2 regions of the Acidovorax sp. PRC11 genome follow, and region 2 is predicted to be linked to the other one. Evidence: riboswitches for the same ligand, from Rfam matches in the RefSeq annotation. Region 2 holds a riboswitch; the other holds the start of a gene.
What was found. A riboswitch is a leader RNA that binds a small molecule or an ion and turns the genes downstream of it on or off. The one in region 2 is predicted to bind cobalamin.

Region 1: it holds a riboswitch for cobalamin, as region 2 does, so the genes downstream of both, cobM (precorrin-4 C(11)-methyltransferase) here and Q9R47_RS09555 (TonB-dependent receptor domain-containing protein) in region 2, are expected to answer to the same signal.

Annotation. Positions count from the first base shown of each region.
Region 1 is NZ_JAUZUQ010000002.1:48,098-63,592, reverse strand. It holds gene Q9R47_RS02390 (class I SAM-dependent methyltransferase) at 38-808, shown strand; gene Q9R47_RS02385 (peptidoglycan-binding protein) at 905-1,945, shown strand; cobalamin riboswitch at 2,130-2,404, shown strand; gene cobM (precorrin-4 C(11)-methyltransferase) at 2,506-3,396, shown strand; gene Q9R47_RS02375 (sirohydrochlorin chelatase) at 3,393-4,568, shown strand; gene Q9R47_RS02370 (precorrin-8X methylmutase) at 4,565-5,269, shown strand; gene Q9R47_RS02365 (cobalt-precorrin-5B (C(1))-methyltransferase) at 5,277-6,428, shown strand; gene cbiE (precorrin-6y C5,15-methyltransferase (decarboxylating) subunit CbiE) at 6,441-7,784, shown strand; gene cobI (precorrin-2 C(20)-methyltransferase) at 7,781-8,683, shown strand; gene Q9R47_RS02350 (cobalamin biosynthesis central domain-containing protein) at 8,680-9,489, shown strand; gene Q9R47_RS02345 (cobalamin biosynthesis protein) at 9,486-9,977, shown strand; gene Q9R47_RS02340 (energy-coupling factor ABC transporter permease) at 10,035-10,700, shown strand; gene cobJ (precorrin-3B C(17)-methyltransferase) at 10,715-11,719, shown strand; gene Q9R47_RS02330 (NAD(P)H-dependent oxidoreductase subunit E) at 11,716-12,111, shown strand; gene Q9R47_RS02325 (LysR family transcriptional regulator) at 12,166-13,065, opposite strand; gene Q9R47_RS02320 (carboxymuconolactone decarboxylase family protein) at 13,158-13,688, shown strand; gene Q9R47_RS02315 (hypothetical protein) at 13,716-14,024, opposite strand; gene Q9R47_RS02310 (hypothetical protein) at 14,041-14,259, opposite strand; gene Q9R47_RS02305 (flavin reductase family protein) at 14,385-15,014, opposite strand; gene Q9R47_RS02300 (helix-turn-helix transcriptional regulator) at 15,041-15,495, opposite strand, start outside.
Region 2 is NZ_JAUZUQ010000007.1:2,447-17,941, forward strand. It holds gene Q9R47_RS09540 (EAL domain-containing protein) at 1-1,207, shown strand, start outside; gene Q9R47_RS09545 (cell division protein ZapA) at 1,501-1,992, opposite strand; gene Q9R47_RS09550 (DUF904 domain-containing protein) at 1,989-2,237, opposite strand; cobalamin riboswitch at 2,336-2,597, shown strand; gene Q9R47_RS09555 (TonB-dependent receptor domain-containing protein) at 2,681-4,549, shown strand; gene Q9R47_RS09560 (cobyrinate a,c-diamide synthase) at 4,546-5,982, shown strand; gene Q9R47_RS09565 (bifunctional adenosylcobinamide kinase/adenosylcobinamide-phosphate guanylyltransferase) at 5,979-6,614, shown strand; gene Q9R47_RS09570 (helical backbone metal receptor) at 6,746-7,639, shown strand; gene Q9R47_RS09575 (iron ABC transporter permease) at 7,636-8,673, shown strand; gene Q9R47_RS09580 (ABC transporter ATP-binding protein) at 8,670-9,467, shown strand; gene cobO (cob(I)yrinic acid a,c-diamide adenosyltransferase) at 9,518-10,087, shown strand; gene bluB (5,6-dimethylbenzimidazole synthase) at 10,092-10,949, shown strand; gene cbiB (adenosylcobinamide-phosphate synthase CbiB) at 10,942-11,958, shown strand; gene Q9R47_RS09600 (aminotransferase class I/II-fold pyridoxal phosphate-dependent enzyme) at 11,955-12,992, shown strand; gene Q9R47_RS09605 (HipA family kinase) at 13,102-13,887, shown strand; gene Q9R47_RS09610 (DUF3037 domain-containing protein) at 13,874-14,260, shown strand; gene Q9R47_RS09615 (SDR family oxidoreductase) at 14,470-15,282, shown strand.

The DNA.
Region 1 (15,495 bases), on a different contig from region 2:
GCGTCTTCCTTCCTCCGTTCGACGACGAGACGCTTCCATGCAGATACCGCTGCCCTGGCCCCTTCCCGCCCTGCTGGCCTGGGCGGCCGCATGGCTGGCCTTCGCGCTGCTGCGCGGTGCGGCCGGCATGCCCTGGTGGGGCGCCTGGCTCGCGGGCTGCGCCGTCGGCGTGCTCGCCAGCCTCTGGGGTTCCACCCGCTGGCGGCAGGGCTTCATCGCGGCCGGCTTTCCCCTGTCCTTCCTGGCGGCCGGTGCCGCGCAGGTGCCCGCCTGGGCCTGGCTCGCGCCCCTGGGCGTGCTGCTGCTGGTCTATCCGCTCAACGCCTGGCGCGACGCGCCGCTGTTCCCCACCCCGCAGCGCGCGCTCGACGGCCTGCCGGATGCCGCACCCCTGGAGCCCGGCGCCGCCGTGCTCGACGCGGGCTGCGGCCTGGGCCACGGCCTGCGTGCGCTGCGCCGCGTCTATCCCGCCGCGCGCCTGGAGGGGCTGGAATGGAGCTGGCCGCTGCGCTGCCTGTGCGCGCTGCGCTGCCCGTGGGCGCGGGTGCGCCGCGGCGACATCTGGCGCGCGCCCTGGGGCGGCTACCGGATGGTCTACGTGTTCCAGCGGCCGGAGAGCATGGCGCGCGCGGCGGCCAAGGCCCGCGCCGAGATGGCCGCGGACGCCTGGCTGGTCAGCCTCGCCTTTGAGGTGCCGGAGGCCGCGCCCGAGGCCGTGCTGCGGCCCGTGGACGGCCACCCGGTCTGGATCTACCGGGTGGGGCGCCTGCCCCCGCCGTCTGGGCGTGGGCAGACCCCGGCGCTATGATTCGGCGCCGCCGCGCGACGGCTGCGCCGCACTGCCGAGCGCTGCCGGGCGCGGCCCTTTTATTCCCCTGTGTTTATCCCGAAAGGAATTTCTCCCATGTTCCAGAAGACCTTCACCCTGCTGGCGGTGGCCTGCGCCGCGGCGCTGCTGTCGGGTTGCGAGACCACGAACATGCGCATGGGCAGCGCGGAGTCCAAGACGGTGGCGACGGGCGCGGCGGCCGGCGAGTCGTCGGCGAATGCGAACACGCAATTGGAGCGCTGCTCCTCGCCGCTGGGTACGGTGTCGCTGGTGGAGAACCAGGATGCGGGCTGGTACACGATCCTGCGCAATGAGTACCGCCTGCCGCCCACGTCGAACCTGCTGCGGCTGCTGGTGCAGCAGTCGAACTGCTTCGTGGTGGTCGAGCGCAGCATGGCGGGCATGGGCGCGATGAACCGCGAGCGCGCCCTCATGCAGTCGGGCGAAATGCGCGGCGGCAGCAACTTCGGGCAGGGCCAGATGGTGGCCTCGGACTACGGCATGTCGCCGGAGATCATCTTCTCCAACAGCGACGCGGGCGGCATCGGCGGCGCGCTGGGTGCGCTCATCGGCGGCGGCAGCGGCCGGGCGATCGGCGCGCTGGGCGGCTCGCTGAAGACGCGCGAGGCGAGCGCGATGCTGACGCTGGTGGACAACCGCTCGGGCGTGCAGGTGTCGGTGTCGGAAGGCAGCGCGTCCAAGAGCGACTTCGCGGGCTTCGGCAGCCTGTTCGGCGGCTCGGCCGGGGGCAACCTGGGCGGCTACCAGAACACCTCGCAGGGCAAGGTGCTGACGGCGGCGTTCATGGACGCGTACAACCAGATGGTGGTGGCGCTGCGCAGCTACAAGGCGCAGAAGGTGCAGGGCCAGGGTCTGGGCGGTGGTGGCCGCCTGGGCGTGGACGGTGGCGCAGCCCCGTCGCAGACGAAGGCCGGCGCGTCGATGTCGGTGCGTGAAGCCCAGGCGCGTCTGAATGCGCTGGGCTACGACGTGGGCACGCCGGACGGCGGCATGGGCCCGAAGACGTCGAACGGCCTGCGGGCGTTCCAGAAGGACAAGGGCCTGCCGGTGACGGGGCGGCTGGATGCCGCCACGACGGACGCGCTTTCGCGCTGAGCACGGCAGGGACCGCGAGGTCCCTGTTTTTTTTCCTGCGGAGCGTGGCCGTCGGCTCCCCGCGAAGGGCGCGATCGTGTGCCAGAGCGCGCTGCAGCGCACCCCGTGTCGACCGCCGCGGCCGACCGAATCGTTCTGAAACCTCCTGAATCCTCCCGGCACCGTGCCTGCGGCCGCCGAGGCCCCTATACTCCCGCCCGTTGGTGCTCGCGCGGCCGCTTCCGGCCGCGCAGTTAAACGGGAACCAGGAAGGGCCAGTCCGCCACGGACATCCGCCCCGGCCTGGGCTGCCCCCGCAACGGTCAGCGATGGAAGGCGCACGTGCATGAGCCGCGCGCCTTCGGCCCCTGGAACGATGCCCACTGGACAAGCCCTCGCGGCCTCCGGGAAGGGCCCGGGGAACCCGGCATGCCTGCCGCAACGCCAGCCCGGATACCGGCCGACAGGGGAGTGCGCGCGCTGCGCCGCGGCGTGCGCGTTCCATTTCACGGACCCTGCGGGGAGGCAGGGTGCGGGCGCGTTCGCCGCTGGGCGGGCGCATTTTCGTTCGTTGCATTCCCATGCCAGATTCTTCGGCGCAGTCCTCCGGGGCCTGCGAGACCGCCGCCACGGGGCCCGGCACCGTATGGTTCGTCGGGGCCGGTCCCGGCGATCCGGAACTCATCACCGTCAAGGGCCGCTCGCTCATCGAGCGCGCGGGCGCCATCCTGTTCGCGGGCTCGCTCGTGGACGAGGCCGCCACGCGCTGGGCGCCGCCCGGCTGCTCGATCGCCGACAGCAAGTCCATGACGCTCGACCAGATGGCCGCGTGGCTCGTGCTGCAGGCCCAGAAGCACCGCACCGTGGTGCGCCTGCAGACGGGCGATCCGGCCCTCTACGGCGCGCTGGTCGAGCTGGTGCAGCCGCTCGACGCGGCGGGCGTGCCGGTGCGCGTGGTGCCGGGCGTGTCGTCGGCCATGGCCTCGGCCGCGGCGGCGGTGGAGAGTTTCACGCTGCCCGAGGTGACCCAGAGCGTGATCTTCACCCGCGTGGAAGGCCGCACGCCGATGCCGCCGGGCGAATCGCTCGCCGAACTCGCGCGCCACCGCTGCACGCTCTGCATCTTCCTGTCGATCACGCTGCTGCACAAGGTGCAGGCCGGCCTGCGCGAAGCCGGCTGGCCCGACGACGCGCCGCTGCTGGTGGTGCACAAGGCCTCCTGGCCCGGCGAGGAGCGCATCGTGCGCTGCACCGTGGCCGACGTGCGCGAGCGCTGCCGCGAGGCCCAGGTGGTGAGCCAGGCCATGATCATCGCCAGCCCCACGCTGGGGGCCCGCCAGTGGCAGCAGCTCGCCAAATCCAAGCTCTACGACCCGGGCTTCACCCACCGCTTCCGCCGCGCGAGCGATGCGCCGCAGGGCGCGGAAGCCTCCAGTCCCCTGACGGACATCCCACAGGACACCCCACGATGACGCACCTGCACGCTCCGCATGCCCATGGGCACTCCCACGAACACGGCCACGGCCATGACCACGGCGACGGCGCGGGACTCGCTCCGGCCGCTGCCGTCCGCATCGGCGTCGGCGCCGTCGCGGTGCCCGCGCAGGCCGGCACCACCGTGCTGCTGGTCGGCCACGGCTCGCGCGAGCCCGAGGGCAACGACGAGATCCACGCCTTCGTGCGCCAGTGGCGCGAGCGCCAGCCCGGCTGGCGCATCGAGGTCTGCTTCATCGAATTCGCGCCGCCCGGCCTGCACGACGGCCTGCTGCTGGCCGCCAAGGGCAGCTCCCGCGTGCTGGTGCTGCCGCTCATCCTGAACGCGGCCGGCCATGTGAAGATGGAGATCCCTGAAGCCATCGAGCATGCGCGCGCGCACTGCCCGGGCGTCGAATTCCTCTACGGCCCGCACCTCACGGCCTGCGAGCCCATCCTGGCGATCCTGCAGCGCCAGCTGCGCCGCTGCATGCAGAAGCTCGACATGCCCGACCCCACCACCACCGGCGTGGTGCTGCTGGGCCGGGGCTCGTCCGACCGCCAGGCCAACGGCGACGTCGCCAAGATGGCGCGCTGGCTGCAGGAAGACAGCCACCACGAACTGGTCGAGATCGCCTTCACCGGCATCACCTGGCCGCGGCTGGAGCGCGTGGTGCAGCGCCAGGCGCTGCTGGGCATGAAGCAGATCGTGGTGCTGCCGTACTACCTCTACACCGGCACGCTGATGCAGCGCATCGCCCGGCAGGTGGAGCACCTGCGCGTGCAGTACCCCCAGGTGCGCTTCGCGCAGTCGGCCCACTTCGGCATGGAGCGCGAGATCTTCGAATTGCTGGAGCAGCGCGTGGCCGACCTGCAGGCCGGCCTGCCCGACAGCCGCCTGCCGTGCGACGGCTGCAAGTACCGCGAGATCGCCCACGAGCTGGGACACGGCCACAGCCACGAGCACACCCATGCCCATGCGCCCGCGGCCCCCGCCGAGGCAGCCGCCGAACACGCGCACGCGGATGAACATGCGCACGGCCACGGACATGATCACGCGCATGGGCACGGCGACCACGGGCATGAACACGGACATGCCCATGGGCACGCGCATGGCCACGATCACCACCCCGCCCATGCCGTCCCCCAGCCGGCCGGAGCCGCCGCATGAGCACGGTCAACACCGTCACCGAACAGCTCACGCGCGCCGGCCAGGCCATCGAGCACGACAGCTTCGCCATCATCGACGCCGAGGCCGGCCCGCACCCCTACACGGCGCAGCAGTGGCCCATCGTGCGCCGCATGATCCACGCCAACGCCGACTTCGAATTCAACGGCCTGACCGACTTCCACCCCGATGCGGTGGAAGCCGGCGTCGCCGCCCTGCTGCGCGGCGGCGCGCCCGTGGTGGCCGACGTGGAGATGATCTGCTCGGGCCTCTCGCAGCCGCGCCTGGCGCACTTCGGCATGCGCGCGCACCAGTTCATCAGCGACGCCGACGTGATCGCCCAGGCCCAGGCCGAGGACACCACCCGCGCCGTGCAGGCCATGCGCAAGGCGCACCGGCTGGGGCTGCTGCAAGGCGCCGTGGTCGGCATCGGCAATGCGCCCACCGCGCTCATCGAACTCGTGCGCCTGATCCGCGAAGAGGGCGTGCGCCCGGCCCTCGTGGTCGGCATGCCGGTGGGCTTCGTGTCCGCCGCCGAATCCAAGGACCTGATGGCCGATGTGGCCGAGGTGCCCTGGATCGTCATCCGCGGCCGCAAGGGCGGCTCCACCCTGGTGGTGGCCGCTTTGCACGCGCTGCTGGCGCTGGCCGAGGCGCGGCAGAAGCAACAGCAGCAGCAACAACCAGGCGCTGCCGGAGGCTGAACCCGCCATGATGGAGAAAACCGTCCGCCGCGGCACGCGCACCGGCTTCACCACCGGGGCCTGCTCCGCCGCGGCCGCGCGCGCCGCCGTGCTGGGCCTGGTCGAAGGCGCCGTGCCCGAGGCGGTGGACTGCGTGCTGCCCAACGGCGACGTGGTGCGCTTCGCGGTGAACGACGGAAGGTGCGATGGTGCGTCCGGCGATGGCGCGCAAAGCGCTCAAGCCGCGCATGCCATGGTCATCAAGGACGCGGGCGACGACCCCGACTGCACCGACAAGGCCCACCTCACCGCCGACGTGCGCGTGCTGCCCGGACGCGCGGGCGAGGTCGTGCTCTGCGGGGGCTTCGGCGTGGGCACGGTCACCATGGCCGGCCTGGGCCTGGAAGTGGGCGGCCCGGCCATCAACCCCGTGCCCCGCCGCAACATCGAAGACAACGTGCGCGCCGTGGGCGGCCCGCTGCTGGAGCATGCGGGGCTGGAAGTGACCATCTCCGTGCCCCAGGGCGTGGAGATGGCCAAGAAGACGCTGAACGCGCGCCTCGGCATCCTGGGCGGCATCTCCATCCTCGGCACCACCGGCATCGTCAAGCCCTATTCCACCTCTGCCTACCGCGCGAGCGTGGTGCAGGGCGTGCAGGTGGCCGCCACGCTGGGCCACGGCGTGGTGGTGCTCACCACCGGCGGGCGCACCGAACAGTTCGCCATGAAGGAGCGGCCCGGGCTGCCCGCCGCCTGCTTCGTGCAGATGGGCGACTTCCTGCGCTATGCGCTCGACGAAGCCGTGGCGCAGGGCCTGCGCGAAGTGGTGATCGGCGGCATGGTGGGCAAGCTCACGAAGATCGCCCAGGGCGAGACCATCACCCACGCCAACCGCGCCGAGGTCGATACCGGATTGCTGGCCGGTCTGGCCGCCCGCGTGGGCGCACCGCCCGAGGTCTGCGCCGAGATCGCCGCTGCCGAAACCGCGCGCTTCGGCGCCGAACGCATGCAGGCCCTGGGCCTGGGCGAGCCCTTCCACCATGCCCTCGCGCAGGCCGTGGTGCAGACGCTGACGGCGCCCGACCGCTACGGCGACCGCTTCCACCTCACCGTGCTGGTCTGCGATTTCGACGGCAGCAAGATCACCGAGGCCGCCTCCGGGCCGGCCGCCAACGCCTGACGGCACCTCACGATGACGACCACCAACCTGCTCGAGAAAGACCCCCAGCCCTGCCGCGTGATCGGCGTGCTGGACGACGGCGCCGCCAGCCTGAGCGCCACTGCGCTCGCGCTGCTGCGCCGCGCCGACCTGGTGATCGGCGGCACGCGCACGCTGGCGCTGCTGGAGGACGACATCGCCCCGCAGGCCGTGCGGCGCGACCTGACCGGCTGCCTCTCGTCCGTGCCCGGCTGGATCGCCGAGGCCCGCGCCGCCGAGCAGGCCTGCGTGGTGCTGGCCACGGGCGATCCGCTCTGCCACGGCATCGCCAGCTACCTGGCCTCGCGCCTGTGCATCCAGGCGCTGGAGGTGATGCCCAACGTCTCCACGCTCCAACTGGCCTGCGCCCGCCTGGGCCTGGCATGGCAGGACGCGCGCATCGTCTCCGTGCATGCCAAGGATGCCGGCGAGTGGACCGTGGGCGCCGCGCCCGCGCACGGCCTGTACGCGCTGGCCCAGGCCGTGCGCCAGCACGACCGCCTGGCCGTGCTCACCAGCCCCGACAACACGCCCGCGCGCATCGCCCGCCTGCTGGTGGCCGAAGGGCTGGGCGACGACTTCCAGATCAGCGTGGCCGAGCGCCTCTGCACGCCCGACGAGCGCGTGTGGGCCGACATGGCGCCGGCCCAGGCCGCCGCGCAGCAGTTTGCCGACCCCAACGTGGTGCTGCTGGTGCGCACGCGCCAGCGGCCCGACGCGGTGCGCTTCGGCCTGCCCGATGCGGCCTACCACCAGCGCCAGCCGGACAAGGGCCTGATCACCAAGCAGGAAGTGCGCGCCGTCTCGCTGGCCCGCATGCAGCTGCGCGCCGCGAGCCGCGTGTGGGACATCGGCGCGGGCAGCGGCTCCGTGGGGCTGGAGGCCGCGCGCCTGTGCCCGCAGGGCCACGTCTGGGCGATGGAGAAGAACGAGGGCGACGTGGAGATCGCGCGCCGCAATGTGCGCGATTTCGGCGTCTCCAACCACACGCTGGTGCACGGCAAGGCGCCCGAGGGGCTCGATGCCTGGCCCGACCCGGACGCCGTCTTCATCGGCGGCTCGGGCGGGGAGCTGGCCGAGCTGATCGCGCTGTGCCTCAAGCGCCTGCGCCCCGGCGGCTGGCTGGTGATGAACTTCGTCACGCTGGAGAACCTCGCCGCCGCCACCCAGGCGCTGCAGGCCGCCGGTGCCGCCTGGGACGTGCTGCAGCTGCAGGCCGCGCGCAGCAAGCCCATCCTGCACATGCACCGCATGGCCGCCGAGAACCCGGTGTGGATCGTCTGCGCGCAGGCCGCCAGCGCCGGGGCTGCGGCGCCGGCCGTGGAGGAGGGCGCATGACCGCCGAACCCGCCACCATCACGATCGCGCCGCGGCCGCGGCCGCAGCCGCAGGATAAGCACACGCCGTCCACGCAAGGACCCCTGGGCCGCCTGATCGGCGTCTCCCTCGGCCCCGGCGACCCCGGCCTCATCACCCGCGCCGCCTGGGCGCAGCTGCAGCGCAGCGATGCCGTGTGGACCTACCCTGCGCGCAGCACCAAGACGCCCAGCTACGCCTTCGACATCGTGCAGCGCGCCGGCCTCACGCCGCCCGCCACGCACCAGACGCTGCTCTTTCCCATGACGCACGACGGCGACAAGCTCGCCCGGGCCTGGATGCGCGCGGCGGACACCGTGCTGCCCTGGCTGCAGGCCGGGCGGGACGTGCTCTTCCTCGTGGAAGGCGACGCCAGCACCTACGCCACCTTCGGCCACCTGGCGCGCACCGTGCGGGCGCTGGACGCGCGCATCGAAGCGCCCGTGATCGCCGGAGTGAACGCCTTCACGGCCGCCTGCGCCACGCGCGGCATGCCGCTGGCCGAGCAGGACGACACCATCGCCATCGTGCCCGCCGCCTACGGCGTGAGCGCGGTGGACCGCCTGCTGCCCGACTTCGACACCCTGGTGCTCATGAAGGTGAAGCCGCTCATGGACGACCTCATCGACTGGCTGGAGCGGCGCGAGCTTCTGCCGCACACGCAGTTCATCGAGCGCGTGGGCGCACCCGACGAGCGCTGCGTGGCAGGCCCTGACCTGCCCGCGCTGCGCGGCACCAAGGTCAGCTATCTCTCGCTCATGGTGGTGAAGAACCCGCACCGCATCCGCGGCGAGCGCATCAAGGGCTGCCTGAAGAAATCCTCGCCCGCTGCCGCTGATGCGGGCATCTCGACATCCGAAGAACCGGAGCTTGCCGAATGACGACCGCCACCACTCCCGCCGCGCCCGACGTGGTGCTCTCCGCCCCTGCGCAGCCCGCCAGCGAGGTGCGCGTGTGCCTCGTCGCCATCACCCGCCACGGCGCCGCCCAGGCCGCGCAATTGGCGCGCGACGTGCCCCAGGCGCATGTCTGCGCCGCCGCCAAGTTCGCAGCGGCCTTCGAAGGCCTGCCCAACACCGTGCGCGCCTACGAAGGCGCGCTGCGCGACGAGATCGCGCCCCTCTTCGCGCAGTACGACCAGCTGGTCTTCTTCGTCTCGCTCGGCGCCGTGGTGCGCCTGATCGCGCCGGTGCTCAAGTCGAAGGACGAAGATCCCGGCGTCACGGTGGTGGACGATGCCGGCCAGTTCGTCATCCCCGTGCTCTCGGGCCACGTGGGCGGCGCCAACGAATGGAGCGAGCGCATCGCCGCGCTGATCGGCGCCACGCCCGTGCTCACCACCGCGTCCGACGTGGGCAAGACCATTCCCGTCGATATCCTCGGCCGCCACCTGGGCTGGCGCGTGGAGGCGCCCAAGATCAACATCACGCGCGTCTCGGCCCATGTGGTCAACGGCGAGCCCATCGCTGTGGTGCAGGAGGCCGGCAGTCCGAATTGGTGGAACCGGCCCACGCCGCTGCCCGCCAACATCACCTGCCTCGGCGACTGGAGCGGCGTGGATCCTGAACGCTTCAAGGCCGTGCTGTGGATCACGCACGACGAGGTCGCACCCGAGCGCTGGGCCGCGTGGCACGAGCGTCTGGTGGTGTACCGCCCGCCACAGGACGCGGACAAGGCCATCGCGTGATCTCCGCTGCCACCATCGACGCCGCGGCTGCGTCTCCGGACGCGGCCACGGGCTCCGGCGTCCGCCTCGCCATCGGCCTGGGCTGCGACCGCGGCACGCCCGAGGCCACGGTCGATGCCTGCCTGCGTGAAGCGCTCGCCCAGGCCGGCGCTGAGATTGCCCAGGTGGCCGTGGCCGCCAGCATCGAGGCCAAGCGGGACGAAGCCGCCTTCCTCTCGCTGGCCGCGCGCCACGGCTGGCCGCTGCGCTGGTATGCCGCCGCGCGGCTCGCGGCCGTGCCCGTGCCCAACCCGTCCGAGACCGTGCTGCGCTACATGGGCACGCCCTCGGTCAGCGAAGCCGCCGCGCTGCTGGCCGCGGGTGCTGCCGATGCCTCGGCGCTGCTCGTCGAAAAGCACCGCCTGCGCGGGCCCGACGGTCGCAATGCCACGGTCTCCATCGCACGCATGCCGCAGGCCCCGCAGGGCATTTCCGATCACGCCGGCTGAGGCACCGCGCAAGCGCCCTGAGCCGGATTCCTCCCGCAACTCACTGAAAGGTCCACCATGCATATCGAAATCGGCATCCTCTCGCAGGACAAGATCGCCTATGCCTCCGTCGCCGCCACGGCGCTGCTGGGCGCGCACGCGCTGCCCCTGCTGAAAAGCCCCACGGCCTGGCTGCGCACGCTGCTGGCCGCCTTCTTCTTCAGCGTGCTGATGCAGGTCTGGCACATGCCCGTGGGGCCGTCCGAGCTGCACTTCGTGGGCGCCATGCCGATCTACCTGCTGTTCGGCTTCATCCCCACGCTGTTCGGCTTCGGGCTGGGGCTGCTCGCGCAGGCCCTCGTCTTCGAGCCGCAGGATCTGGCGCACCTCGCCATCAACTTCCTGAGCCTGGCCGTGCCGCTGGTGGCCGTGCACCACGGCCTGGGCCAGCGCATGCAGCGCATCAGCGTGGCCAACGTGCTCAAGCTCGATGCCGTGTACTACGCGGGCGTCACGCTCATGGTCGGCTTCTGGCTCTCCATCAGCAGCGACGCGGCCCCGGTGGCCGACTGGGCGCTGTTCGCCGCGTCGTACCTGAGCCTCGTGGCGGTGGAGCCGCTGCTCACCATCGGCATCACGGTGGCCGCTGCCCGCCTGCGCGGCCGCCGCTGGCTCGCCGCCTGCATCGACGAGCGCACGCTGCAGCGCATCGCCGCGCCCGCATCGCCGGCCGCCGCAGCCTGAAGGGACGCACGCACATGTCCGCAGGAAAGATCATGCTCGTGGGCATCGGCCCCGGCAGCACCGACCACATGACCGCGCGCGCCCGCGCCGCCATCGCCGAGGCCGACACCATCATCGGCTACGTCACCTACATCAAGCTCGTGGCCGATCTCATCGAGGGCAAGGAGATCATCCGCAAGTCCATGACCGAGGAGCTGGACCGCGCCATCGAATCGCTGGCCCGCGCCCGCGAGGGCAAGAAGGTCGCGCTCATCTCCTCGGGCGATGCGGGCGTCTACGGCATGGCCGGCCCCACCTTCGAGGTGCTGTTCCAGGCCGGCTGGACACCGCCCGCCTTCGACGAGAACGGCGTGGTCGAGCCCGGCGGCATCGAGGTCGAGATCGTGCCCGGCGCCTCCGCGCTCAACAGCTGCGCGGCCCGCGTGGGCGCGCCGCTCACGCACGACTTCTGCGCCATCTCCCTCTCTGACCTGCTCACGCCCTGGCCCACCATCGCGCGCCGGCTCGACGCCGCCGCCATGGCCGACTTCGTCGTCGCGCTCTACAACCCCAAGAGCGGCCGCCGCACGCGCCAGATCGAGGAAGCGCAGCGCCTGTTCCTGCGCCACCGCAGCCCCGACACGCCCGTGGCCATCGTCAAGAGCGCCTACCGCCGCCGCGAACGCATCGAGTTGGCCACCCTGGCCACCATGTGCGATGCCGACATCGGCATGCTGAGCACCGTGCTCATCGGCAACAGCAACACCATCGTGCAGCACGGCCTCATGGTCACGCCGCGCGGCTACGCCAACAAGTACGACGTGGAAGGCGGCGGCGCCACGCGCGAAGGCGAACGTCCCGGCCGTTCGCTCTCCACGGGCCTCAATGGCTGGCTGGAGAACCTGCAGCTCGACCACGCCGCTGGCGAAAGCATCGAAGCGCTGGCCCTTCGCCACCGCCTGCCGGCCGACTACATCCGCGACACGCTGGCACAACCGCTCGCCGTCGCCGAGGCCGCAACGACCGAGGAAGAGGCATGAGCACCGACACGCCAGAGAACACCGCCGCAACCGCCACGCCCGCCGAAGGCGTGCGCGTCGTCGTCAAGCCCAAGATCGGCAGCTACCGCCGCCACATCCTCATCTGCACCGGCCCGCGCTGCGCGCAGGAGGGCCAGGCCCAGGCGCTGTTCGACAGCCTGGGCGAGAAGTTCAAGGCGGCCGGCTTGAACGACGGCGACCTGCGCGTGAAGCGCAGCCGCGTGGGCTGCTTCGCCGCCTGCAAGGGCGGCCCGGTGATGTGCGTGCAGCCCGACGGCACCTGGTACTACGACGTCACGCCGGCCAACATGGACCGCATCATCGAGCAGCATCTGGTGGGCGGGCAGCCGGTGGAAGACCTGGTGTTCCACCAGGGGCCCACGGGCGGTTAAGGCAACGCTGACCAAGCCCCTCGCGCGCAGCGCAGAGACTTATTCAGCATCGCCTTAATTCGCCTGCGGTGCCCGCGGCACGCCGCAGGCCCGGGCCAGCAACGCGCGCAGGGCCGGCTGTTCCGGCGGCACGGCCAGACCGATGCCGAGCGCCAGCGCATCGCCTTCGGCCAGCCGGCGGTAGGCCACGCCCGCGCGCCGCAGCCCCGCGAAGGAGCCGGCCAGCAGCGCCATGCCGCGCCCGGCCGCCACGCCGGCCAGCAGCACATGGTGGTCCGCCGGCTCGCGCAGCCGCGTGGGCGCGAAGCGATGCCGTGCGAACACCTGCTCGCAGTGGTCGTAGAACGCGGGCTGCCGGGCGCGTTCGAACCAGAAGATGGGCTCATCCGCCAGGTCGGCCAGCCGCAGCAGCCGGCGCCGGGCCAGCGGGTGCGCGGAAGGCAGCGCCACCACCATGGGCAGGCGGTCCAGCGCCAGCACGTCGAGCCCGCGCACGTCCGTGGGCAGCGCGATGAAGGCGGCATCGAGCTGGCCCTTGCGCAGCTGCCGCACCAGGCGCGGCGAGGTGTCCGACGACACGGCCACCGCCACCCCGGGCTGCAGAGCCTGCACGCGGTCGGCCAGCCCGCGGAACCAGGCCGGCTCGGCCGCGCTGGTCAGCCCCAGCCGCAGCGTGGCCGGCACGGCGGCGCCCTGGAAGGCAGCCTCGGCCTGCCGCAGCAGATCGGCCACGCCGCGCGCATAGGGCAGCAGCCGGCGCCCGGCATCGGTGAGGCCCACGCCTCGGGCGTGGCGGTCGAAAAGGGCCGTGCCCAGCCGTGCCTCCAACTCCCGGATCGCGCGGCTCAGGGGCGGCTGCGACAGATGCAGGGCCTCCGCGGCCTGGCGGAAGCTCAGGGCGTCGGCCACGGCCAGGAAGAGGGCGAGGGACCGGGAATCGAGCTTGGAAGACATACCGAAAGGTATCACCGAAACGGTCATTCCCGGAGCGCCGCAGGCTTCCTACATTCGCGGCTCCACCCCTCGACAGCCGAAAGGAGCCCCGCATGCCGCATGCATCCCCGTCCAGCGCCCCCACGTCCCCATCCTCCACCGCCTCCCTCCCGCCGATGCCCGCCGGCACAGGCAACCACAACTACGACCACGACACGCGCCACGAGCGCGGCGCCCGCATGCTGGCCCGGGTGGACGGCCCCGCGGGCCTCGCCGTGGTGGAGCAACTGTCACAGTCCTTCCCCGATTTCGCCCGCCTGCTGCTGGAATTCCCGTTCGGCGACATCTATTCCCGCCCCGCGCTGGGCCTGCGCGAACGCGAGCTGGCCACCGTGGCGGCCCTGTGCGCCATGGGCCATGCGCTGCCGCAACTGCGCGTGCACGTGCATGCGGCGCTGCACGTGGGCTGCAGCCCGGAGGAGATCGTCGAGGTGGTGATGCAGATAGCGGTCTACGCCAGCTTTCCGGCCGCACTCAATGCGCTGGGCGTGGTGCGCGAGGTGTTCGCCGCATCGGGCATTGCGCTGCCGCTGCGCGGCGGCGGTCAGGCCGACGAGGACGACGCGCCATCGACGGCCGCATAGTGCGGTACGGGAGAAGGCGGCTGCGCTTCACCGCCGCGCCGCAGGCTTGCGCAGCAGCCAGCGCAGGCCCGCCCCGGCCAGGTACAGCGTCAGCGCCGCCGGCAGCGTGAACATCGATCCCCATGCGCCCGTCAGGAACACCGCGTAGGCCGCGTCGGAGAGCCCCGGCGCGGCGGCGCAGTGCATGCCCGATCCTTCGTTGCCCGTGCACTCCAGCAGCGCGGCCAGCGGCCACCAGGCCAGCAGGAGCAGCAGCGGTGCCAGGCCCAGCAAGGTGCACAGCAGGCCGAACCAGTGGCGGGCGAGGAACGGAAAGCGCCGGGCGAGCCGTGCCATCGGACGGCGGGCCGCGCTACTTCCGGCCGCCCACCGCGAGCAGCAGCCCGCCGACGGCGATCGCACCGATGCCGAGCCACAGCGGCACGTTGACGCGTTCCTTCTCCTTGGCGGAGATTTCCAGCGGGCCGAGCTTCACCACGGTGGTGTCCTTCGTGTAGCTGAAGCCGCCGTAGGCGAGGCCGAGGGCGCCGGCCACGATGAGGGCCAGGGCGACGAGGCGTGTGGCGTTCATGGGTGTGGGTTCTCTCAGGATAGTCCTGCACGGGCACCGTGCGTGCAGCGGGCGGCTGCCCGGCAGGGAATGCGGATGGGAAAGGCTGCCATGCATGAGCATAAGCGCTGCCGCACCGCCATGGTTCAGCGCGGCCGGTACATCTTGAATTTCTGCTCCGGCCCCACCGAGAAATAATCCGCCGGCCCGCCCGCGCGCAGGATGTGCCCGGCGGTCGCGGTGTCGTACACCCCATCCTGCAGCAGGGCCGTGTCGATGTGGATCATCACCACCTCGCCCAGCACCAGCCAGGTGGGCACCTGCACGCCGTCCGCGCCCTGCAGCTGCAGGATCTGCGTGCAGCGGCATTCGAAGGTGACGGGGCTTTCCGCCACGCGCGGCGGGGCGACGCGCTCCGAGGCCAGGGGCGTGAGGCCGGCCAGCGCGAACTCGTCCACCTCGGGCGGCACAGCCGCGCAGCTCTGGTTCATCGCTTCCGCCAGGTCGCGCGTGGCAAGGTTCCAGACGAATTCGCCGGTGGCCTGCACGTTGGCCAGCGTGTCCTTCGCGCCGATGCTGGCGAAGCCGACGATGGGCGGCACGTAGTTGAAGGCGTTGAAGAAGCTATAGGGCGCGAGGTTCAGCGTGCCCTCGGCGCTGCGCGTGCTGATCCAGCCGATCGGCCGCGGGCCCACGATGGCGTTGAAGGGGTCGTGCGGCAGGCGGTGGCCGCTGCGCGGCTCGTAGCTGTGGAGGGTGCGGGCGGTGTTCGTCATGGCCGCCACGATACACAAAACCCCCGTCAGCCGCCGCGCGGCCCCGCCTGCGTGCCCAGGAAGCGTCCCGGCGGCATGCCCACCGTGCGCCGCACCATCGCGCTGAAAGCGCTCGGGCCGTAGCCCAGTTCCGCCGCGATCTGCCCCATCGGCTGGCGCGAGGCCGCCAGCGCCACGGCCTTGGCGAGCACCACCTGCTGGCGCCACTGCGTGAAGGTGGTGCGCAGTTCCGTGCGGAAGAGCCGCGCCACCGTGCGCGGGCTGGCCCCGGTGTCGCGCGCCCAGTTGGCCAGTGTCGCGTGGCGCGTGGGATCGGCCAGCACCGCCTCGCACAGGTGGCGCAGCCGCTTGTCGCGCGGCAGGTCCACGCCCAGGCGCACCACGGGCGCGCGGCGCAGCTCGTCCAGCACCAGGGCGCTCAGCAGGCGTTCCCGCCGCAGCGCCGCGTCGGACGGCGCGGGGGCATCGTCGGGCTCGCACG
Region 2 (15,495 bases):
GGGCGGGGGCTTCGCGATCCTGTTCATCGACCTGGACCGCTTCAAGATCATCAACGATTCGCTCGGGCATCTGTTCGGCGACCGGGTGCTGCAACTGGTGGCCCGGCGCCTGCAGGGCTGCCTGCGCCAGAGCGACATGCTGTGCCGGCTCGGCGGCGACGAGTTCGTCATCCACCTGCACGCCAGCGGGGCGGAGGTGGCCGAGAGCGTCGCGCGCCGCATCCTGGACGAGATGCGCCAGCCCTTCATGCTCGACGGCATGGGATTCTCCATCCAGTGCAGCATCGGCATCGCGCTGCATCCGCGCGACGGCGCCACGCTGGACGATCTCATCAAGCAGGCGGACACGGCGATGTACCGCGTCAAGGAGCGCGGCCGCGGCAGCTACGGCTTCTACCTGCCGCAGATGAATGCCGACCTGCTCTCGCGCATGCAGCTGGAGCATGCGATGCGCCAGGCGCTCGACCAGGGGCATTTCGCGGTGCACTACCAGCCGCAGGTCGAGATGGCGACGGGACGCATCGTCGGCGCCGAGGCCCTGCTGCGCTGGAACGATCCGGTGATGGGCACCGTCTCGCCCGGCGTGTTCATTCCGCTGGCCGAGGAGTCGGGCTACATCGTCACCCTCGGGGCCTGGGTGCTGGAGCAGGCGATCCGCGAGGCGGCCGAGTGGATGCGCGCCGGCACGCCGCTCATGGTGGCGGTGAATGTGTCGGCACTGGAGTTCCGCCAGCCGGGCTTCGTGGAGCGGCTCGTGTCGCTGCTGCGCAGCCACCGCCTGCCGGCCTCGCTGCTGGAGCTGGAGCTCACCGAGACCATCCTGCTGCAGGACGCGCGGGAGATGGAGCAGCGCCTCGCGGCGCTGGCGTCGCTCGGCGTGGGGCTGTCGATCGACGATTTCGGCACGGGCTATTCGAGCCTGGCCTACCTCAAGAAACTCGCGATCCACAAGCTGAAGATCGACCAGTCGTTCGTGCGCGGCCTGCCGGACGACGAGAGCGATCGCGCGATCATCGAGGCGATCGTGCACATCGGCCGGGCGCTGCGCATCCAGGTGGTGGCCGAGGGGGTCGAGACCCCGGAGCAGCGGCAGGCGCTGCAGGCCATGGAATGCCACTACTTCCAGGGCTTCCTGCTCGCGCCGGGGCTGCCGGCGGAGGCGTTCCGCGCGCTGGTCGCGCAGCCGCATCCGCCTGCCGTGCCGTAGCCCCGCGGGGCCGGAAATGAAAAAGCGCCGCGGGGTTCGGCCGCAGCGCTGGGGAAGAAGGTGCCTGCAGTAGCCACCGGACCCTCATCCTGAACCGGGGGTTCAGGGGGGCGAGGGCAGCCAGGCGTTGGGTTCATCTGACGCGAGATGATCACGCTCACCGGGCAATGTACCAAGCCCTTGCTCAGGGAGCATTGGTTCAAGGAAATATAAGGCCCGGCGGCACTGCAGACACCTCCATTGTAGGCACCTGGAGCGACCTTTGGAAGCGCAGGGATGCAGAAGGGGGCCGCTCAGGCGGGCCGGCCCTCCTGGCCGAGCGCCTGGTCGAGCCGCCGCAGCAGCGCCTCCAGGGCGTCGCCGCCCGCAGCGCCGATGGCGCCGTCGGACGGGTGGCCGGACGGGGGCGCTTCCGCCGCGGCTTCCGGGGCCGGGGGCGCCACCGCGGGTGCCGCGGCCTGCAGGGGGGCGTCCTGCAGGCTCTCCACGCTCCCCGCGGTTTCCGCGGTTTCCGGCGGGGAGACCTCGCTGCCGGGCTGCACCAGTGGATCGGCCGGCTGCGGCTGTGGCTGTGCGGCGCGCGCCTGGTGGTCGGCCAGTTCGAAGGCGAGATTCAGCGCCGCCAGCACGGCGATGCGCTCGCGTGCGCGCACCTTGCCGGCGTCGCGGATGCGGGTCATGGCCGCGTCCACGCGCTCGACGGCCTGCAGCAGCGTCTCCTGCTGCCCCTCGGGGCAGGCGAGCCGGTAGCCCTGCTGCATGATCTGCACTTCGATGTGGTTCATTCGGCGTCCTTCGGAGGATCGTTCGGGCCGGCGGGCGCGGCATCCGGCGCGGCGGGCAGCTTCTCGAGCAGCGCGTCCACGCGCGTGCGGGCGGTGTGCAGGCGCGAGCGGAGGGAGTCGCGTTCCTGCGTGAGCGAGACGACCTGGGCCGTGAGCAGGGCGTTGGCGCGCTGCAGTTCGGCATGGCGCGCGAGCAGCCGCTCCACGCGCTCCGTGATCTGGTCGAGGGGGGAAGGAGAAACCATCCGTCGATTGTAGGTGGCGATGCGTCCGCGCCACAGAGGCGAGGGCGTCCGAGCGCCGCTGGGCGGAGGGGCGAATGTGCATCGAAACGTGAACAGGCCCTAGAATCCGCAGGGTTGGTGCCTGCGGTGCTGGTTCACAGACCGCGGTTCAACGGGAAGCAGGGAGGTGCCGTCCGCCACGGGCGCGCCGAGCCTGCGCTGCCCCCGCAACGGTCCATGGAAGAAGTCGGCCGCCTTTCGGCTCGCCGGCCTTCTCGCCTCCTTCACGAAGCCACTGGGCGCCTTGAACAAGCGCCTGGGAAGGCGTCGGAGCGCGCCCCTCCATCAGCCCGGATACCGGCCAACACGGAGGCCGCACCCCGATGCTCACTGCCGGGGCGCGGCCGTGTCGCCCAATGCCGGCGGGGAGGCCGGCGCGGGCTCGCTTTCTGCCGATCGTTTCCATGCATTCTCCGACCCTCCGACTCCGCGGCGCCGCCGGCGCGCGCGCGACCCCGTCCCTGCGCGGCGCCCCCGCGGCGCTGGCCCTGCTGGCCGCAGCCCTGCTTCCCGCCCTGGCCGCCGCCCAGGCCGCGCCGCTGGGCGAAACCGTGGTCACCGCCAACCGCACGCCCCAGCCGCTCGCGGACCTCGTGGCCGACGTGTCCATCGTGGACCGCGAGACCATCGAGCGCAGCGGCGCCACCGGCCTGGCCGACGTGCTGGCCCGGGTGCCGGGCGTGGAAATCTCGCGCAACGGCGGGCCGGGCACCACCACCAGCCTGTACCTGCGCGGCGCCGAGCAGCGCTTCACCGCCGTCTACATCGACGGCGTGCGCATGGATTCGCAGACCACGGGCGGCGCGCCCTGGGAGGCGATCCCGCTCGGCCTCGTCGACCGCATCGAAGTGCTGCGCGGCCCCGCGGCCGCCGTCTACGGCTCGGACGCCGTCGGCGGGGTCATCCAGATCTTCACGCGCAAGGGCGAAGGCCCCGCGCAGCCCTACGTGGGCATCGGCGCCGGCAGCCACGGCACCTACAAGGCCGAGGCCGGCGTGGCCGGCTCGGCGGGCGAGGGCGGTGCCGTCGATTACGCGCTGGGCCTGGAGCGGGAGATCAGCGACGGCTTCAACGCCCGTCCGGTCGCCGGCCAGAACCCCGACAAGGACGGCCTGCGCCGCTCCGCCTTGAATGCGCGCGTGGGCCTGCAGATCGATCCGCGCCAGCGCATCGAGGGCACGCTGCTGGGCGCCGACAGCAACGCGGGCTACGACACCACGCCCCTGGGCAACGACGACCGCGCACTCCACCGCATGCATGCGCTGGGGCTGAACTGGCGCTCGCAATGGACCGAGCACTACACCACGCGCCTGTCGGTCACCGATTCTCGCGACCGCTACGAGACGCGTCCTTCGCCCTACGTCACCGACACGCGCCTGCGCGGCTACCTCTTCCAGAACGAATGGCGGCAGGGCGGGCACCTCGTCACCGCGGCGCTGGAGCGCCGCGAAGACCATCTGAGCAACGGCGAGATCGACGGCGACCGCTCGCAGGACGCGCTGGCGCTCGGCTACGGCTTCACCGCCGGCCCGCACGCGGTGCAGCTCAACGCCCGCCATGACTCCGACAGCGAGTTCGGCGGCCACAACACGGGCAGCGTCGCCTACGGCTACGCGATCACGCCGCAGTGGCGCGCCACGGCGTCGGCCGGCACCTCCTTCCGCGCACCCACGCTCTACCAGCGCTTCAGCCCCTACGGCGTCGCCTCGCTCCAACCCGAGGAGGGCCGCAACGTGGAACTGGGCCTGCGCTGGACGCAGGGCGCGAGCAGCGCCTCGGTGGTGGCCTACCGCAACCGCGTGAAGAACCTCATCGTGTTCGGCGCCGCCGGCCCCTGCCGGGACGAATACGGCTGCTACGCCAACGCGGGCCGCGCGCGCTACGAGGGCGTGACGCTCTCGGCACAGCACACCCTGGGCGCCGTGCAGCTGCGCGCATCCGTCGATCTGCAGAACCACCACGACGAAACCACCGGCCGCCAGCTGGCGCGCCGTGCCAAGCGGCATGCCACGCTGGGCGCCGACACGCGCATCGCCGGCTGGACGGTGGGCTCCGAAGTGCAGGCCGAGGGCCGGCGCTTCGACAACGCCGCCAACACCACCGTGCTGGGCGGCTACACGCTCGTGAACCTGTACGCCAGCACGCGCGTGGCGCAGGACACGACGCTGCTCGCGCGCGTGGACAACCTCGCCGACAAGACCTACCAGACCGCGCGCACCTACGCGCAGGCGGGCCGCACGTTCTACGTGGGCCTGAAGTGGGCTCCGCGTTGAGCAGGCCCGCGGACCCGGCCGGCACGATCCGCTGCCCGGCGATCGCCATCGCCGCGCCGTCCTCGGGGCAGGGCAAGACCACGGTCACGGCCGCGCTCGCGCGCCTGCACGCACGGCAGGGACGGCGCGTGCGCGTGTTCAAGTGCGGACCGGATTTCCTCGACCCCTGCTGGCTGGAGCGCGCGAGCGGCGCGCCCGTGCATGCCATCGATCTCTGGATGACCGGCGAGCAGGACGCGGCGGAGCGGCTGCATGCCGCCGCGCAGGAGGCCGACCTGGTGCTGATCGAGGGCGTGATGGGCCTCTTCGACGGCACGCCGAGCCTCGCCGATCTGGCGCAGCGCTTCGGCCTGCCGGTGCTGGCGGTGGTCGATGCCTCGGCCATGGCGGGCACCTTCGGGGCCCTGGCCTGGGGCCTGCGCCATTACCGGCCCGGCCTGCCCTGGGCGGGCGTGCTGGCCAACCGCGTGGGCAGCGCGCGCCACGCGGGCATGCTGCGCGACAGCCTGGCCGATCCGCAGGATTGGCTGGGTGCGCTCGCGCGCATCGCACCGCCGGACGGCGCCGATGCGCCCGTGCCCGCGCGGCAGCGGGCGGGGCTGCTGCCGGAGCGGCACCTGGGCCTGGTGGCCGCGCACGAGCTGGACGACGGACTCGCGCGCCTGGACCGGGCCGCCGACGCGCTCGCGCAGACGCCGCTCGGCCAGATGTCGCTCGACGACCTGCGCGAGCGCTTCGCGGTGCCGTTCGCCGCGCCCGCGCCGCGTGCGCCGGTGCCGCCGCTGCTGGCGGGCCGCACCGTGGCCGTGGCGGACGATGCCGCCTTCTGCTTCGTCTACCGCGCCAATCTCGACATGCTGCAGGCCCTCGGCGCGCGCGTGGTGCGGTTCTCGCCGCTCGGAGACGCCGCGCTGCCGCCGTGCGATGCCGTGTGGCTGCCGGGCGGGTACCCCGAGCTGCATGCGGACCGCCTCGCCGCCAACACCGGCATGCAGGCCAGCCTGCGGTCCCATGTGCAGGCCGGCCGGCCCGTATGGGCAGAATGCGGCGGCATGATGGCGCTCTTCGAATCGATCACACTGGCGGACGGCACGTGCAAGCCCCTCTGGGGCCTGCTGCCGGGCCGCGTCGCCATGCAGAAGCGCCTGGCCGCCCTGGGCCCGCAGCAGCTGGACCTGCAGGGCCATGTGCTGCGCGGCCATACCTTCCACTACTCGACCTGCGAGAGCAGCGCCCCCGTGCGCGCCCGCACCCGGCGCCCGCAGCCGGACGACCGCGGCGGCGTCATCGGCGAGGCGCTCTACCGCCACGGCAGCATCCTCGCGAGCTACTTCCATGCATGGTTCCCGTCGAGCCCGCATGCGGCGGCATCGCTGTTCGGCGCGGAGGGCGCGCTGCGCGTCGCGCCCGATCCGCAGGGGGCCACGGCATGAGCGACGGCACGGCGGCGGCGCTCTCCATCGCGCGCAGCGAGCTGATCCTGGGCGGCCAGAAAAGCGGCAAGTCCCGGCGCGCCGAAGCGCTGGCCCGTGCCTGGGTGGATGCCTCCCCCGCGCACCGCGCGGTGTTCGTCGCCACCGGCCAGGCCTGGGACGACGAGATGCGCGAGCGCATCGCGCGCCACCAGCGCGAGCGCGCGGTGCGCGTGCCCGGCATGCAGACGGTGGAGGCGCCGCGCGACGTGGCCGGTGCCCTGGCCCGGCACTCCGCGCCGCAGACGCTCGTGGTGGTCGATTGCCTCACGCTCTGGCTCACGCAGTGGCTGATGCCGCTGCCGGCGCCCGGCGAGGAGGCCGCGCAGGCCTGCGGTGCGCAACATGCCGAGGCCTTCGAACCCCAGTGCCGCGATTTCCTGCAGGCCGTGCGGCAGACGGCCGGGCCGGTCGTGATCGTGGGCAACGAGATCGGGCTGGGCGTCATTCCGCTGGGCCGCGAGGTGCGCGCCTTCGTGGATGCGCTGGGCGTGCTCAACCAGCGCACGGCCGAGGCCTGCGAGCGCGTCACGCTGGTGGCGGCGGGGCTGCCGCTCACGCTCAAGAAGGAAGCATGGCCATGGCGATCGTGAACGGCAATTCGGGTGCGGCCCGGGTCCTTTCGATGCTGCGCCAGGTCTGCTCCCGGCTGCTGCGGGCCCCCCTGTCCCGTACCGCCGGTTGCCTGGCAGCCGCTGCCGCGGCACTGCCTGCCGCCGTGTTCATGGCGCCGGGGGCAGCAACGGCACAGGCCGTGGCTCCGCCCGCGGCATCGTCCGCTTCCGCGGCATCCGCTGCACCGGCCGGGCCGATCACGATCGTCGATGCCCGTGGCCGCCGGCTCACGTTCGCGCGGCCGCCGCAGCGCATCGTGAGCCTGCTGCCTTCGCTCACCGAATCGGTGTGCGCGCTGCAGCAGTGCGCGCGGCTGGTGGGCGTGGACCGTTATTCCAACTGGCCCGACGCGGTGCGCCGCCTGCCGCAGATGGGCGGCGGCATCGATCCGAACATCGAGGCCGTCGTGGCGCAGCGGCCCGACGTGGTGCTGCTGGCCACCAGCTCGCGCGCGAGCGACCGGCTGGAGGCGCTGGGCATTCCCGTGGTGGCGCTGGAGCCCAAGACGCATGCCGGCGTGCGCGACGTGCTGCGCACGCTGGGCACGCTGCTGGCCGTGCCGCCGGAGCAGGGCGCCGAACGCGTCTGGCGCGAGATCGATGCCGGCGTGCAGGCGGCCGCCCAGTCGCTGCCGCCGAAGGCGCGCGGCGTGCGCGTGTACTTCGAGGTGAGCCGCGGGCCCTATGCGGCGGGCACGGTGTCCTTCATCGGCGAGACGCTCGCGCGCCTGGGGGCCCGCAACGTGGTGCCGCCCGAGCTGGGGCCGTTCCCGCGGCTCAACCCCGAATTCGTCGTGCGCGCCCAGCCCGACGTGCTCATGGTGGGCAACAGCAGCATGCAGGCCCTGGTGCCGTACCCCGGCTGGGAGAGCCTGCGCGCGGTGCGCGCCCAGCGCGTGTGCGTGTTCTCGCCGGCCGACGCCGACGTGGCCGTGCGGCCCGGCCCGCGCATGGCGGATGCGGCGCGCATCATGGCGCGCTGCCTCGCGGACAAGGCGCCATGAGCGGCGGCGCGGCAACGGCGTTCGCGGATTCCGGCGGTGCCCGCCGTGCGGCCTGGCTCGCGGCCGGACTGGTCGCCGCCAGCGCGCTGCTGCTCGCCCTGGGCTCCGGGGTCGGCAGCACGGGGATCGGCTTCGCTTGGGGGCCGGATGCCGATCCCGTCGCGCGCCAGATCCTCTGGGACATCCGCCTGCCGCGCACCATCGGCGCTTGGCTGGCGGGCGCGCTGCTCGGGCTGGCGGGCGCCGTGGCGCAGGGACTGTTCCGCAATCCGCTGGCGGACCCCTATCTGCTGGGCAGCGCCTCGGGCGCGGCCCTGGGCGGGGCGCTGGCGATGGCGTTCTTCGGCATGTCGCCCACCGCCGCGCAGTGGTTCGCGCGGCTGGGCGTGACGGGCATGGCCTTCATCGGCGCGGTGGCGGCGGTGCTGCTCACGCTCGGGCTCGCGCGCGGCGTGCAGCACACGCTGCGGCTGCTGCTGGCCGGCGTGATCGTGGGCGTGGTGCTGGGCGCGGCGCGCGATCTCGTGGAGCTCGCCTCGCCGGACATCCTGCAGGCCATGCAGGCCTTCACGCTGGGCAGCACCAGCTTCGTCGGCTGGATCGCCTGCGGCCTCATGGCCGCCGCCTGGGCCGTGAGCGCGGGCGCGTCCTGGGTGCTGGCGCGCGCGCTCGACGGGCTGGTGCTCGGCGAAGCCACCGCCGCCAGCCTCGGCCTGCCGCTCGTACCCATGCGCGCGGGGCTGGTGGCGGCGATGGGGCTCGCCACCGGCACGGCCGTCGCGCAGACCGGCCTGATCGCCTTCGTGGGCCTCGCCGCGCCGCACCTCGTGCGCTCGCTGGCGCCCTGCACGCACCAGCGCCACGTGGTGCTGTCGAGCCTGGCGGGCGCCGTGCTGCTGCTCGCGGCCGACATCCTCGCGCGCTGGATCATGGCGCCGCAGGAGCTGCCCGTGGGCGTGCTCACCGCCGTGCTCGGCGGCAGCTACCTGCTGTGGCTCATGCACCGGCGCACCCGGCTCGGGGGCGGGGCATGAGCGGCATCGCGCTCGCCACCACCGGCATGGCGGCATCGCTCGGCGGCGCGCCGATCCTGCACGGCGTCGATCTGCGCCTGCCCGCCGGCCGCTGGACCAGCATCGTCGGCCCGAACGGCGCGGGGAAATCCACGCTGCTAAAGGCCTTCGCGGGCCTCCTGCCGCGCGGCGCGGTGCGCGGCGGCATCGCCCTGTTCGGCCGGCCGCTGGAAGACTGGGGCAGCCGCGAGCGTGCCCGGCAGCTCGCCTGGCTCGGGCAGAACGAGACCGGTGCCGACGAACTGCCCGCCTACGACATCGCCATGCTCGGCCGCATGCCGCACCAGCCCTGGCTCGCGCCGCCCGGTCCCGCCGACCATGCCGCGGTGCGCGCCGCGCTGGAGGCCACGCAGGCCTGGGAATGGCGCCACCGGCCGCTGGCCCAGCTCTCGGGTGGCGAGCGTCAGCGCGTGCTGCTGGCCCGCGCGCTCGCCGTGCAGGCCCGCGTGCTGCTGATGGACGAGCCGCTGGCCCACCTCGATCCGCCCCACCAGACCGACTGGCTGCGCACGGTGCGCGGGCTGGTGCGCGAAGGAGTCACCGTGGTGAGCGTGCTGCACGAGGTCTCTTTCGCCCTGCAGGCCGATGCGCTGGTGGTGCTGGAGGCCGGCCGTGTGCTGCACCATGGCGATGCCGCCGATCCCGCCACGCACGCGGCGGTGGAATCGGTGTTCGGCCACCGCATCCGGGTGCGCGAGGTCGACGGCCTGCGCGTGGCCCTGCCGTGCGTGGAGGCGACGCCGCCGCCCGGGTGATCCGGCGTCGCGCCGCCTTCCTTCCCGAACCCATTCCAACGTACTCCGCCATGCAGATCGAAAACCCACCCACCGAGCGCCGCTCGGACAAACCCGCCGGCGAGCGCCGGGGCCTCGTGCTGGTGCACACCGGCGACGGCAAGGGCAAGAGCACGGCGGCCTTCGGCCTCGCGCTGCGCGCGCACGGGCGCGGCAAGCCGGTGAAGATCTTCCAGTTCATGAAGGTGCCCAGCGCACGCTTCGGCGAGCACCGCGTCTTCGAACAGCTCGGCATTCCCATCGAAGGCCTGGGCGACGGCTTCAGCTGGAAGAGCCGCGACCTGGAGCACTCGGCCGAGCTGGCGCGCGCCGGCTGGGAGCGCGCCCGCGCGGCGATCCTCGGCGGGGAGCATTTCCTGGTGCTGCTGGACGAGGTGACCTATCCGCTCATCTACGGCTGGCTGCCGCTCGCGGACGTGCTGCAGACGCTGCGCGACCGACCGCGCGAGGTGCATGTGGTGCTCACCGGCCGCCGCTGCCCGCAGGAGGTGATCGACCTCGCCGATACCGTGACCGAGATGGGTTTGGTCAAGCACGCGTTCCAGGCCGGGGTGCCGGCGCAGCGCGGCATCGAGGACTGAGCGCATGGCGACGAGGTCCGGGGCGCCCGCCATGCCTTGCGCGGCACCGTATCCGGCAGCCGAACGCGAGGCCGTCTACCGCGTGATCCGCGAGCGGCGCGACATGCGGCATTTCGCTGGGGGGCACGTCGAGCCGGCGGTGCTCGAGCGCCTGCTGCGCGCCGCCCACCAGGGGCCCAGCGTGGGCTTCATGCAGCCGTGGCGCTTCATCCGCGTGTCCGACCCGGCGCTGCGCCGCCGGCTGCACGCCTGCGTGGAGGCCGAGCGCCTGCGCACGGCGGAAGTGATGGGCGATGGCACCGCGCAGCAGGCCGATGGGCCGGCGGTGCAGGGCGCGGGGCGGCAGGCGGAATTCCTGCGGCTCAAGCTCGAAGGCCTTCTCGACGCGGCGGAACTGATCGCCGTCGCGCTCGCAGACGGACGCGAGGCGCATGTGTTCGGCCGCCGCACGATGCCGCACATGGACGTGGCCTCCGCGGGTTGCGCCATCGAGAACCTCTGGCTGGCGGCGCGTGCCGAGGGCCTGGGCATGGGATGGGTGTCGATATTCGATCCCGCCGACGTCGCGCGGCTGCTCGGCCTGCCGCCCGGTGCTGAGCCGCTGGCGCTGCTGTGCCTCGGCCCCGTGCACGATTTCTATCCCGAACCCATGCTGGCGCGGGAGCGCTGGGCGCGCCGCGCGCCGCTCGCCTCGGTGGTGTTCGAAGGCGCCTGGGGCCGGCCCGCGCCATGGCTCTCCGCCGAAGGCGCGGGGCAGGGAGCGCCTGCGGCCTGCGGTGTTGAAAGCGCCGATGGGGACGGCCGGCGAGCGGGCCCGGTCCACCCTGAAGCCGGGCCGGGAGGAGAGCGCTCCGATGGCTGACGGCGCTGCGCTGCTGCTGCAGGCGGCCGGGGCCGCGCTGCCCGCGGGCCTGGCCCTGGGGCTCGCACTGGCCATCGACCGCTGGTGGGGCGAGCCGCCCGTGGCCGTGCACCCCGTGGTCTGGATGGGCCGCGCGCTCCAGTGGTGCGGGGAGCGCATCGCACCCGGGCAGCCGGGCCCGGCCGATGCGCGCGCCTTCGCGCTCGGCGCGGCGGCCTGGCTGGCGCTGGCGTCGCTCACGGCGGCCATCGCCTGGGGGCTGCAGCGCTCCACCGGGCCCCTGCCGTGGTGGCTCGCCGCGCCCGTGCTCGCCGTGCTGCTGAAGCCGATGCTCGCCTGGCGCATGCTGCACGACGAGGTGGTGGCGGTGGAAGCCGCGCTCTCGCAGTCGCTGCCGGCCGGGCGCGAACGCCTCGCGCGCCTCGTGAGCCGCGACGTACAGGCGCTGGAGGCCGTGCAGGTGCGCGAATCCGCCATCGAATCGCTCGCGGAAAACCTCAACGACTCCGTCGTGGCGCCGCTGTTCTGGTTCGCCGTGGCGGGGCTGCCCGGCGCGGCGGTCTACCGCCTCGCCAACACCGCCGACGCCATGTGGGGCTACCCCGGCATGCGCGGCGGCCGCTACTGGCAGTGGGCCGGCAAATGGGCCGCCCGGGCGGACGACGTGCTCTCGTGGGTGCCGGCGCGCATCACCGCGGCGCTGCTGGTGCTGTGCGCACCGGGCACCTCCGGCGCGCGCTGGGCCGCCGTGGCACGGCAGGCGCGCCGCACGCCCTCGCCCAACAGCGGCTGGCCCATGGCCGCGATGGCGCTGGCGCTCGATGTGCGGCTCGCCAAGCCCGGCGTCTACACGCTGCACGGCAGCGGCCGGCCGGCCACCCCGCCCGATACGCGCCGCGCGGCGGTGCTCGCGGGGCGGGCCGTGTGCTGGTGCGTGCCGCTGGCGCTGTCGGCGCTGTGGTTGCGGGCGCTGCTGCAGGCGGGCATGGCCACGGGGTGGGGCGCATGACGGGCTCCCCGCATGGCGGGCCCGACGCGCTGGGCGTGCCGCTGCACGATTTCTCGACCAATGCCAACGCCTGCGGCCCGTGCCCGATCGCCCTCGCGGCGGTGCGCGCGGCCGATGCCTCCCGCTACCCGGACCCGGACTACACCGCGCTGCGCGAGGCGCTGGGCGCCTGGCATGGCGTGGCGCCCGACTGCATCGTGCCGGCCGCGAGCGCCAGCGAATTCATCCACCGCATCACCGCCTGGGCCGTGCGGCAGCGCGCGGCCGGCGTGGTGCTGCCGGCGCACGCATATGGCGACTATGCGCAGGCGGCCGCGGCCTGGGGCCTGCCGGTGTTGCCGGTGCTGCCGGCATCGGCCGTGTTCCCTGAGGCGCCACCCCCCTGGGTGCTGCACTGGGCCTGCGAGCCTTCGAGCCCGCTCGGCACGTCCGACCCGGCGCTGGAGACGTGGCGCGCGGAAGAGGCCTCCGGCAGTGGCGCGGACCGTGCCCTGCGCGTCGTCGACTGCGCCTATGCACCGCTGCGCCTGGCGCCGGCGGGCGCGGGACGGCACGGGCCTGCGCTGCCGGTGAACGCCTGGCAGCTCTGGACGCCGAACAAGGCCCTCGGCCTCACGGGCGTGCGCGGCGCCTATGCGATCGCGCCGGAGCATGCGCGGCCGGCGGACATCGCCGCACTGCGGTCGCTGGCGCCTTCCTGGCCCGTCGGGGCGCACGGGGTGGCGATGCTGGCGGCCTGGGTCGATCCGGCCGTGCAGGACTGGCTCGCCGGGTCGCTGGCGACGCTGCGCGGATGGAAGGCACACCTGCGGGAGGCGTGCGAGGCCATGGCCTGGGCGGTGCATCCGGGGAGCCAGGCCAACTACCTGGTCGCGCGTCCGCCCGTGGCCCACCTGGCGCAGCGCCTGCGGGATCTGCGGGCGCAGGGCATCAAGCTGCGCGACTGCGCGTCCTTCGGCTTGCCCGGCCGCGTGCGCCTGGGCGTGCTGCCGCCGGCCTCGGTGGCGGCCCTGCAAAGTGCCTGGAAAGCCTGAGAGCATCGTGTTCCGCCGGCGCCTGCGGGATGCAAGGTGCGCCACGGGTCGCTACCATGCCGCCTTGCCGCATCCTGCGGACCCTGTTCCCTTTCTACGGAGCCCTGCCGTGCGATCCATCACCGTGAGCCGCTACGTGACGCCGCTGCGCGAAGGCGGCTCGATGCCAGCCGTCGTCGAAGGCGATGACCTGGGCGTCTACGTCCTCAAGTTCCGCGGCGCCGGGCAGGGCGTGCGCGCCCTGCTGGCCGAGATCATCGCCGGCGGCATCGCGCGGGCGCTGGACCTGCCCGTGCCCGAAATCGTCCTCGCGCACCTCGATCCCGCGCTTGCGCAGACCGAGCCCGATCCCGAGATCCAGGACCTGGTCCGCGCGAGCGCCGGCCTCAACGTGGCGCTCGACTACCTCTCGGGCGCCGTCAACTTCGACCCCGCGGTGGACCGCGTCACGCCCGATTTCGCGTCGCGCCTCGTGTGGTTCGACGCACTGGTGGGCAACGTGGACCGCACCGCGCGCAACACCAACCTGCTGATGTGGCACCGCAACCCCTGGCTCATCGACCACGGGGCCGCGCTCACCTTCCATCACGCCTGGGGAGGCGCCGTCGCCCAGCCCGCCAAACCCTTCGCTCCGATCGCCGACCACGTGCTGCTGCCGCAGGCCACGCTGCTCGCCGAGGTGGACGCGGGCCTGGCGCAGCGCCTCACCCCGCAATGCCTGCAGGCGGTGCTGGCCGACGTGCCCGATGAGTTCCTCGCCCTGGCCGGCGCGGAGCACGCGGACGGCCCCCTGGCCGCACCGGCGTCGCACCGCCAGGCCTACGTGGATTATTTCCTCGCGCGGCTCGCGGGCCGCCCGGCCTGGCTGCAGGGAGCAATCGATGCACGCGGCTGACGTCTACGACTACGCCATCGTGCGCGTGGTGCCGCGCGTGGAGCGCGAGGAGTTCATCAACGCCGGCGTGATCCTGTCGTGCCAGCGCACCGGCTTCCTGCAGGCGGCCATGGCGCTGGACACGGGACGCCTGCTCGCCCTTGATCCCGATGCGGACGTGGAGACGGTGCACCGCCACCTCGGCGCCATCGTGGCCCTCTGCGCGGGCGATCCGGGCTGCGGGCCGATCGCCGCGCTGCCGTACCGGGCCCGCTTCCACTGGCTGACGGCGCGGCGCAGCGCCATCATCCAGACCTCGCCCGTCCACACGGGCCGCTGCACCGATGCGGCGGCTGCGCTGGAGCACATCATGGACCGCATGGTCCGGCGCTGAGCGGGCGGCCGACCGGAGCGTGGGGTTCGCCTGCCGGCCCTTCCATGCGCGGCAGCGACGGCCGCGCGCAGGGGCGGTGCGGGCCGGGGGAGGTCGGGATGCGGGATGCCGGCTGACATGCGGACGGCGCCCCAGGCGGGGCGTCCGCCCCCGGGCGGGGCGAAAGAATCGGAGGCCGAATCCTCCGTTCATTCCCCGCAAGGAACCCTATGGCCTCATCTTCCACCTCCTCCACCCCTTCCACCCCCTCCACGCCATCGCAGCGCTTCGCCGGCAAGGTCGTCATCGTCACCGGCGCGGGCTCCGGCATCGGCGCGGCCACGGCACGCCGCTTCTCGCAGGAAGGCGCCATGGTCGCGATCGCCGACCTGAGCGACGAGAAGCTCGCCGCCACCCGGGCCGATCTGCCGTCCGAGCGCACGCTCGTGCAGCCCGCCGACGTCTCGCTGTTCGACGAAGTGCAGGCCCTGGTCGACGCCACGGTCGAGCGCTTCGGCCGGCTCGACGTGATCGTCAACAACGCCGGCATCGCCGTGCAGGGCAAGGTCACGGAAGCGAGTCTGGAAGACTGGCACCGCATCCTCGCCACCAACGTCTCGGGCGTCTTCCATGGCGCACGCGCCGCCATGCCGCACCTGCAGAAGTCCAGGGGCTGCATCGTCAACACCTCGTCCGTCTCGGGCCTGGGCGGCGACTGGGACATGAGCTTCTACAACACCTCCAAGGGCGCGGTCTCGAACCTGACGCGCGCGCTCGCGCTCGACCATGGCAAGGACGGTGTGCGCGTGAACGCGGTGGCGCCCAGCCTCACTTTCACCGGCATGACGGAAGACATCAAGGGCAACCCCGAACTGCTCGCCAAGTTCGCCGAACGCATCCCGCTGGGCCGCGGTGCCGAGCCCGAGGAGATCGCCTCCGTGATCGCCTTCCTGGCGAGCGAAGACGCGGGCTTCGTCACCGGCGTGGTGCTGCCGGTGGACGGGGGCGTGTCGGCATCGAACGGGCAGCCGCCGCAGGGCTGAGCCGCCGCCGCGTCGGGCGGCCCGGGGCCGGGCGGCAATGCGCAGCGGTCCGAAGTCGGTTGCGGCACCGCAGGGCAGGGCACCGCAGGGCAGGGGACAATAGGCACCCAGCGCCAGCCGTGCGGTCCCTCCGCCCGGACGCGTGCCTGCCCTCCTTACCGCCGTGCCGTGATTCCCACCTCCCATCCCTCCCCGAGCGCGTCCCGCGGGCGT